2 regions of the Georgenia sp. Marseille-Q6866 genome follow, and region 1 is predicted to be linked to the other one. Evidence: riboswitches for the same ligand, from Rfam matches in the RefSeq annotation. Region 1 holds a riboswitch; the other holds the start of a gene.
The links. A riboswitch is a leader RNA that binds a small molecule or an ion and turns the genes downstream of it on or off. The one in region 1 is predicted to bind thiamine pyrophosphate.
Positions count from the first base shown of each region.

Region 2: linked by a shared signal. The riboswitch ahead of ACWPXV_RS01295 (YkoF family thiamine/hydroxymethylpyrimidine-binding protein) and the one ahead of ACWPXV_RS12840 (thiamine ABC transporter substrate-binding protein) in region 1 are both predicted to bind thiamine pyrophosphate.

Region 1 covers NZ_CBCOOR010000014.1:85,034-89,236, forward strand. Annotated here, with positions in the region: gene ACWPXV_RS12820 (Na+/H+ antiporter subunit E) at 1-438, shown strand, start outside; gene ACWPXV_RS12825 (monovalent cation/H+ antiporter complex subunit F) at 435-857, shown strand; gene mnhG (monovalent cation/H(+) antiporter subunit G) at 854-1,303, shown strand; gene ACWPXV_RS12835 (DUF4235 domain-containing protein) at 1,316-1,594, opposite strand; TPP riboswitch at 1,676-1,781, shown strand; gene ACWPXV_RS12840 (thiamine ABC transporter substrate-binding protein) at 1,832-2,872, shown strand; gene ACWPXV_RS12845 (ABC transporter permease) at 2,848-4,203, shown strand, end outside.
Region 2 covers NZ_CBCOOR010000001.1:266,583-270,785, reverse strand. Annotated here, with positions in the region: gene ACWPXV_RS01310 (protein adenylyltransferase SelO) at 1-6, shown strand, start outside; gene ACWPXV_RS01305 (TSUP family transporter) at 34-765, shown strand; gene ACWPXV_RS01300 (alanine/glycine:cation symporter family protein) at 856-2,304, shown strand; TPP riboswitch at 2,356-2,463, shown strand; gene ACWPXV_RS01295 (YkoF family thiamine/hydroxymethylpyrimidine-binding protein) at 2,511-3,182, shown strand; gene ACWPXV_RS01290 (ECF transporter S component) at 3,179-3,796, shown strand; gene ACWPXV_RS01285 (ABC transporter ATP-binding protein) at 3,789-4,203, shown strand, end outside.

The DNA.
Region 1 (4,203 bases):
GGCGTCGTGCTGCTCCTCGCCTACTTCCTGTGGGACGTGGTCAAGGCGTCGGTCGAGGTGGCGGCCCTCGCCGTGCGCCGCAAGCCGCCGCGGGGTGCGGTCATCCGGGTGCGCCTGCGCAGCCACAACGACGTCTACCTCACGATGGTCGCCGGCATGACGTCCCTCGTGCCCGGGTCCGTCGTCATCGAGGCACACCGCATCACCGGGACGCTCTACCACCACATCCTCGACGTCGAGATGCACGGCGGCCTCGAGCGGGCCCACCAGGCCGTCCTCGACCAGGAGGAGCGCATCCTGCGCGCCTTCGGCAGCCGCGAGGAGCTCATCGAGGCCGGTCTGACGCCGGGCAGCTCCGCGCGGGCCGGCAAGCAGCGCAGCAGCTCCGGGGACCGCGTCGACCGCGACATGGACGCCCGTCGGGAGGAGGCGTCATGACCGTCGTCTACGTCATCTGCTTCGTCATCCTGCTGGTTGCCGCCCTCATGGCGCTGTCCCGGGTCGAGCGCGGGCCGAGCATGTTCGACCGCATCCTCGGGGTGGACGTCACGACTGCCGTCCTCATCGGCACGGTCGCGCTCATCGCCGCCGCGACCAAGCGCGGCGACCTCGTCCCCGTGCTCATCGTCCTCGCCCTCGTCGGCTTCATCGGCTCGGTCTCCATCGCCCGGTTCGCCGCGGCGGAGTCCGCGGAGGAGGGCCGCATCCTCACCAAGGACGAGCTCGAGGACATCCTCTCCCAGCGCGACGCGGCGCACGAGGACGGGCCGGGCGCCGACGAGGACGATGACAGCGGGTCGGTCATCGTCTCCGTCGAGGCCGACGACGACGAGGAACACCGCAGGAGGGACCGATGACCACCGACACCGTCCTCGACGTCGTCGCCGGGTTCCTGCTCATCGGCGGGTCGCTGCTCGCCCTCGTCGCGGGCCTCGGCATCGTCCGCTTCCCCGACCTGCTCTCCCGCATGCACGCGGCGACCAAGCCGCAGGTGCTCGGCCTCATGCTCCTCATGCTCGGCCTGGGGATCGAGCTGCGCAGCGTCACCGCGGGGGTCACCCTGCTGCTCGTCGTCGCGTTCCAGCTGGTGACGGGGCCGATCTCCGCGCACATGCTGAGCCGGGCCGGCTACCGCACCGGCAAGGTCGACCACTCGCTGCTCGTCGTCGACGAGCTCACCGAGGACCTCGAGCGGGCCGAGAAGCTCGACGAGCTCGACCGGCTCGAGCTCGAGCGGGAGAAGCGCACCGCCAGCGCGGACGAGGGCCGCGACGCGCGCGGCACCTCGCCCGCGGACGGCTGAGGCGCGGGGCGGCTACGGCCCGGTGACGGGGTTGGGGGACTTCTTCTCCACCGGCCCGCCGTACCACTTCGCGGCCCCGGCCTGCGCCAGCTGGCGGCTCAGCCCGATGACGGCGCCGCTGACCGCGGCGAACACGACGACCTCGGTGAGGCTGACCGCGGGGTCGTCGTTGTCGTCACCGGGCGGCTCGTGCCCGGTGACGGCCTTCCACCCGATGTCGAGGAGCTTGTTGGCGAGCAGGCCGGCAAGAACTGCCGACCCGGTGCTGACGATCTTCCACCCGATGTCCATGTCACTCCATCCTTGAGGGCTGGGGACAAACCTAACGGGGCCCGTGGCGCCGCGCACACCTGCCCGCGAGGTAGCATCGTGAGCGAACGACAGGGGAGCACCGGACGGTGCTGAGAGTGCGGTGAGGCCGCAGACCCTCGAACCTGCTCCGGCTAGCACCGGCGAAGGAAGTCGGGATTCTCTCCCCGGGACGCGGTCGCCCGCGCCCGGACCCCTCCTTGCACCTGAGGAGGACGCATGACCACGCACCGCACCCGCACCGTGACCGCCGGGCTCGTCGCGACGCTCGCCCTGGCGGCGTGCAGCGCCACCGGCTCGGCCGGGGGAGGGGGCGAGGACGCGGACGTGCTCCGCGTCGTCACCCACGACTCCTTCACCCTCAGCGAGGGCCTCCTCGCCGGCTTCGAGGAGCGCACCGGCTACACCGTCGAGCAGATCACCCCCGGCGACGGCGGCGCGCTCGTCAACCAGCTCGTCCTCACCCGCGACAACCCGCTGGGGGACGTCGTCTACGGCATCGACAACTCCTTCGCGGCGCGGGCCGTCGAGGAGGGCGTCCTCCAGCCCTACCGCTCCCCGGACGCCGTCGAGACCGCGTTGGACGACTCGCTCACCGCCGTGGACTTCGGTGACGTGTGCGTCAACGTCGACCACGAGTGGTTCCGCGAGCAGGGGATCCCCGAGCCGCAGACGCTCGAGGACCTCACCGACCCCACCTACGCCGACCTGCTCGTGGTGACCAACCCCGCGACGTCGTCGCCGGGGCTCGCCTTCCTCCTCGCGACCGTCGGTGCCTTCGGCGAGGACGGGTGGGAGCAGTACTGGCGCGACCTCACGGCCAACGGGGTGCACGTCGTCGAGAGCTGGTCCGACGCCTACTACGTCGACTTCTCCGGCTCTGAGGGCGCCGGGCCGCGGCCGCTCGTCCTGTCCTACTCCTCGTCGCCGGCCGCCGAGGTGCCCGAGGGCGGCTCCGCGCCGCGGACCGGGGCGCTGCTCGAGACCTGCTTCCGCCAGACCGAGTACGCCGGCGTGCTCACCGGGGCCGAGAACGTCGAGGGCGCCCAGGAGTTCGTCGACTTCCTCCTCTCGCCCGACGTCCAGGCCGACATCCCGGGCAGCATGTTCATGTACCCCGTGCTCGACGGCGTCGGGCTGCCCCAGGAGTGGGCGGACCACGCCCCGGTGAGCCCGGCGCCCCACGAGGTGGAGCCGCAGGACATCACCGACAACCGGGACCGGTGGATCGAGACGTGGACCGAGATCGTCGTCGGCTGACCCGGCGCAGCCCGGCCGGCGCGCTCGCCTGGGTGCTCGCGGCCGGGCTGCCGCTCGCGTTCCTCTCCGTCTTCTTCCTGTGGCCGGTCGCGACGATGGTCGCGCGCGGCTTCCTGCCCGACGGCGCCCTCGACCTCGGCGGCATCTCCGAGGTCCTCTCGCGGCGGCGGACGTGGCGGGTCATCGGGATCACGGTCGGACAGTCGCTCACCGCGACCGCGCTCGCCCTGCTCCTCGGGGTCCCGGGGGCTTACGTGCTCTACCGCTGCCGCTTCCGCGGCCGCCGGCTCGTGCGCGGCTTCGTCACGGTGCCCTTCGTGCTGCCGACGGTCGTCGTCGGCGTGGCCTTCCGCTCACTGCTCGTGGAGACCGGGCCGCTCGGCTTCCTCGGCATCGACGGAACCTTCGCGGCGGTCGTGGCAGCGCTCGTGTTCTTCAACTACGCGCTCGTCGTGCGCACGGTCGGGGCGCTGTGGGAGCGGCTCGACCCGCGCGCCGAGGAGGCGGCCCGCAGCCTCGGCGCCTCCCCGTGGCGGGCGTTCCGCACGGTGACCCTGCCCGCCCTCGCCCCGGCCGTGGTCTCCGCGGGCGCCGTCGTCTTCCTCTTCTGCGCGACGTCCTTCGGTGTCGTCCTCACGATGGGCGGGCTGCGCTACGGGACGATCGAGACCGAGGTGTGGATCCAGACCACCCAGTTCCTCGACCTCCGGGCCGCCGCGGTGCTCTCGGTGCTCCAGCTCGTCGTCGTCGGCGCCGCCCTGCTCCTCGCCTCCCGCGCCCGCCGCCACTACGACCGCTCGCTCCACCTGCGAGCGGACCGCTCCGCCACCCACCCGCTGCGGCTGCGCCGGGCCGGGCGGCCGGGACCGGACGCGCCCGCGGCAGCCGTCACCGCCGTCGTCGTCCTCGGGCTGCTCGTCCTGCCGCTCGCCCACCTCCTCACGGGCTCGCTGCGCACCCCCGAGGGCTGGGGCCTGGACAACTTCCGCCGGCTGGCGACGACGGGCGGCACCAACGCCCTCACCGTCACCGTGTGGGAGGCGGCCCTCAACTCGCTGCGCGCGGCCGTGGACGCGACCGTCATCGCCGTCGTCGTCGGCACGCTCGTCGCGCTCGTCGTCTCCCGCCGGCCGCGCTCGCCGGGCGGGCGCCGCGCACTGGGGGTGCTCGACGCCGTCTTCATGCTCCCGCTCGGGGTGTCCGCCGTGACGGTCGGCTTCGGCTTCCTCATCACCCTCGACTCCCCGCCCCTCGACCTGCGCGGCTCGGCGCTCATCGTGCCGATCGCCCAGGCGGTGGTCGCGGTCCCGCTCGTCGTGCGGACGGTGCTG
Region 2 (4,203 bases), on a different contig from region 1:
ACCTGACGGCCCGGACGGCACGTGGAGGTCTGGGTGCTTGCTGCCGTGCTGGGCGCCGTCGTGCTCGGCGCGGTGCTCCAGCGCACGAGCGGCATGGGGACCGGCCTCGTCGTCTCCCCCACCTTCGTGCTGCTCATCGGCCCGGTGGCCGGGGTGGTCCTCACCAACATTACGACGGTCGTGTCGGCTCTCGCCCTCACCGTCGTCATGCGCGCGGACATCGACTGGGCGCGCTTCCTCCGCATCGCGCCGACGATCGTCGTCGGCTCGGTGCCGGCGGCGCTGCTCGTCCGCGCCGCGGACGCCGGCTGGCTGGAGGTGGTCATCGGCGCCGCGCTCCTCGTCGCCCTCGCCCCGATGGCGCTGGCCTGGCAGCTGCCCGACCTCGGCCGCGCCGCTGCGCCCGTCGCGGGGCTCACGGGCGGCTTCCTCAACACGGCAGTGGGCGTCGGTGGGCCGGCCGTCCTCATCTACGCCCAGGCCACGAGCTGGCCGCAGCGGGCCTTCGCCGCCACGCTCCAGCCCATCTTCCTCACCATGGGTCTCGTCTCGCTGCTGACGAAGACGGTGACCGGTGCCGCCGCGGGCGGGCTGCCCGGGTGGCCGCTCGTCGTCGCCGCGGTGGCCGCCGTGCCGGTGGGCGTGCTCGTCGGGGGCCGGGTGGCCCGCCACGTGCCGGCGACGACGGCGCGACGGGTCGCCGTCGCCGTCGTCGTCCTCGGCGCGACGGCGACCCTCGTCCGCGGGATCCTCGCCGTGACCTGACGCAACTCGCCCGGCCAAGTTCACCACCGATGTCTGTGACCCGTGGCACAGTGGCGGCCATTCAGCCGCACCGATGCCCGGGGAGCACACATGGACCAGCTGGTCGAGGACATCAACGACTTCTTCGAGGCCGTGTCGGGGGTCGTGTGGGGTCCCTTCGTCCTCATCCCCCTCCTGTTCGGCGTCGGGCTGCTGCTCACGATCCGGCTGCGGGGCCTGCAGTTCCGCAAGCTCGGCGCGGCGCTCAAGCTGGGGATCGTCAAGCGTAGGGACGTCGGCGCCGACGACGGCGACGTGTCCCAGTTCCAGGCCCTCACCACGGCTCTCTCGGCCACCGTCGGCACGGGCAACATCGTCGGTGTCGCCACGGCGATCAGCATCGGCGGGCCGGGCGCGCTGTTCTGGATGTGGGTCACCGGCCTCGTCGGGATGGCCTCGAAGTACACCGAGGCCTTCCTCGGCGTGTACTACCGCCGCACCGACTCCGCCGGGGAGAAGTCCGGAGGCCCGCAGTACTACCTGGAACGCGGCATCAAGGGCCCTGTCGGCAAGGTGCTCGGGCTGATGTTCACGGTCATGGCGATCATCGCGTCCTTCGGGATCGGCAACCTGGTCCAGGGCAACGCCGTCGCCGAGAACCTCGAGGGCTCCTTCGGGGTCGACCGGTGGGTGACCGGTGCGGTGCTGGCCGTCGCCGCGTTCATCGTGCTCGTCGGCGGCATCAAGTCGATCGGCCGGGTCACCGCGGCCTTCGTCCCCGTGATGATCGTCTTCTACGTCGTCGGCGCGCTGTTCATCCTCATCGTCAACATCACCGACGTCCCCGCCGCGATCATCCTCATCTTCACCGACGCGTTCAGCGGCACCGCCGCCACCGGCGGGTTCGTCGGCTCGACGATCATCATCGCCGTCCAGCTGGGCGCCGCCCGCGGCATGTTCTCCAACGAGTCCGGTCTCGGCTCCGCGGCGATCGCGGCCGCGGCGGCCAAGACGTCACACCCCGTCCGCCAGGCGCTCGTGTCGATGACGCAGACCTTCATCGACACGATCATCGTCGTCACCTTCACCGGCCTGGTCATCGTCACGACCGGCGTGTGGGACATGGGCAGGGACCAGGCGGGCATCATGACCGGCGAGGCCTTCTCCCACGGTCTGCCCGGTAACTGGGGCGGCTACATCGTCACCATCGCCCTGGCGATGTTCGCCTTCTCCACGGTCCTCGGCTGGTCCTACTACGGCGAGCGGTGCATCGAGCGCCTCGTGGGACGCGGTGGGGTCATGCCCTACCGGGTCGTGTTCTCCCTCATGGTCTACGTCGGTGCCACCGTGTCCCTGGACGTGGTGTGGAGCTTCGCCGACGTCATGAACGGGCTCATGGCCATCCCCAACCTCATCGGCCTCGTCATCCTGTCCGGGCTCGTCGCACGGGAGACCAAGAAGTACCTCGACAACGACCCCGGGCTCTCCGCCACCCTCGACGAGGTGCGCGTCTTCTCCCCGCGCAGCTTCGCCGACGACGTCGACCGCGTGGCCCGCTGAACGCTTCGTGGGACGGGGTGGACACCGCCCCGGCGCGCTGCCTAGGCTCGGCCCACACCCCCGGGGAGCGCCAGCAGGCGCTGAGAGTGCGGAAGGTCCGCAGACCCGTCAACCTGATCCGGTTCGTACCGGCGTAGGGAGCAGGGCACCCACCGACATGTCGTCGGTGGGGCTTCGAGGTACCCCTGGGGCCTGAGAGGGCCCAGATGAGCACCACCCAGCAGTCCACCCACGACACCGCGCGCGTGCCCACCCCGCAGGAGCACGGCATCGGTGCACGCGTGAGCATCCACCCCCACAGCGACGACTTCGTCGAGGTCATCGTCGGTGCGCTCGACGACGTCGAGCGGGCCGGCCTCACCGACGGCCTGACGCTCGAGACCGACGAGGTGAGCACCTACGTGGGCGCCTTGGAGACTCCCGCCGAGGAGCGCCTGGCGCGCTACCTCACCGCCGTGATCGCGGCGGCCACCCACCGCAGCAACGGCGGGCACGTCGTCGCCCACATCCTTCTCTCACGGGGCTGCCCGTGCGTGCGCAGCTGCGACGTCACCACGGCCGAGCTGCCGAGCGCGCCGCCGGTGGACGTCGAGGCCACGGGGATCCCCGCCGTCGCGCACTGGGCGCTGTACCCGCTGCTGGAGGGCACGTCGGACGGTGCCGACCACATGCCGCTCATCAAGGCCGCCATCGAGGCTGCCCAGCGGCGCGGGACGGCCACCTCCGCCACGCACTACGCCACGCGCCTCAGCGGGGACGTCGCCGAGGTGCTGGCCACCGCGGTCAGCGCGTGGGCCCTGGTCGGCACCGAGATCCCGCACGTCGTCTCCCACCTCACCGTGTCCGTCGGGTCGCCGAGCGCCGGGACGACCCGGTGAGCGGCGCGCCCCTCCCGGCACCGCCCCGCGCCCGGGCGCCTTTCTGGGATCTCAAGGAGCTCATGCTCATGGTGGTGCTCGGCGTCGTCTTCGGCTTCGTGTACTGGGTGCTGGTGCAGGCCTGGAACGGGCTGGCCATCCTCATGGGGCCGGCCGGTGACCTCGCCCAGCACGTGCTCTTCGGCGGCTGGTTGATCGTCGCGCCCATCGTCATCGCGATCGTCCGGCGCCCGGGCGCCGGGATCGCGGCCGAGATCATCGCGTCGGTGGTCGAGGTCGTCTTCCTCGGCTCCCCGGTGGGACCGAGCCTCATGATCGCCGCGGCGATCCAGGGCGCAGGCAGCGAGCTGGCGTTCGCGCTCACCCGGTACCGCCGGTTCGGATGGGCGGTCTTCGCGGCCTCCGGGCTGCTCGGTGCGGGACTCGTGTTCTTCTACGTCGCGTTCTCCGCCGGCTGGTACGGCCAGGACGTCTTCGCCCTGCGCCTCGTGCTCCAGCTGGTCTCCGGCGTCGTGCTCGGTGGGCTGCTCGCCAAGGTGGTCGTCGACGCCCTCGCGCGGACCGGCGTCGTCGACAACTTCGCGATCGGCCGGGAGGCGAGCGCCCGTGCCTGAGCACCCGGCCGACCCGGTGGTGCTCGACGGCGTGTCCGTCACGGTCCCGCGCCGCGCGGCCCCGGTGCTCAGCGGCATCGACCTGCGGCTGCGGCACGGCGAGCACCTCCTGCTGCTCGGGCCCTCGGGCTCCGGCAAGTCCACCGTCCTGCACTGCCTCACCGGCGTCGTGCCGCACACCGTGGCGGCGCGGCTGGCCGGTGAGGTGACCGTCGCCGGCACCCGCACCACCGACGCGGCAGTGGTGGAGCTGTCCCGCCACGTGGCGCTCGTCGCCCAGGACCCGGCGGCGGCGGTCTGCCTGCCGACCGTCGACCAGGAGCTGGCCCTGCCCCTGGAGAACCACGCGACCGACCCGGCGGAGATCGGGCCGCGGCTGGACTCCGCGCTCGCGACCGTGGGCGCCG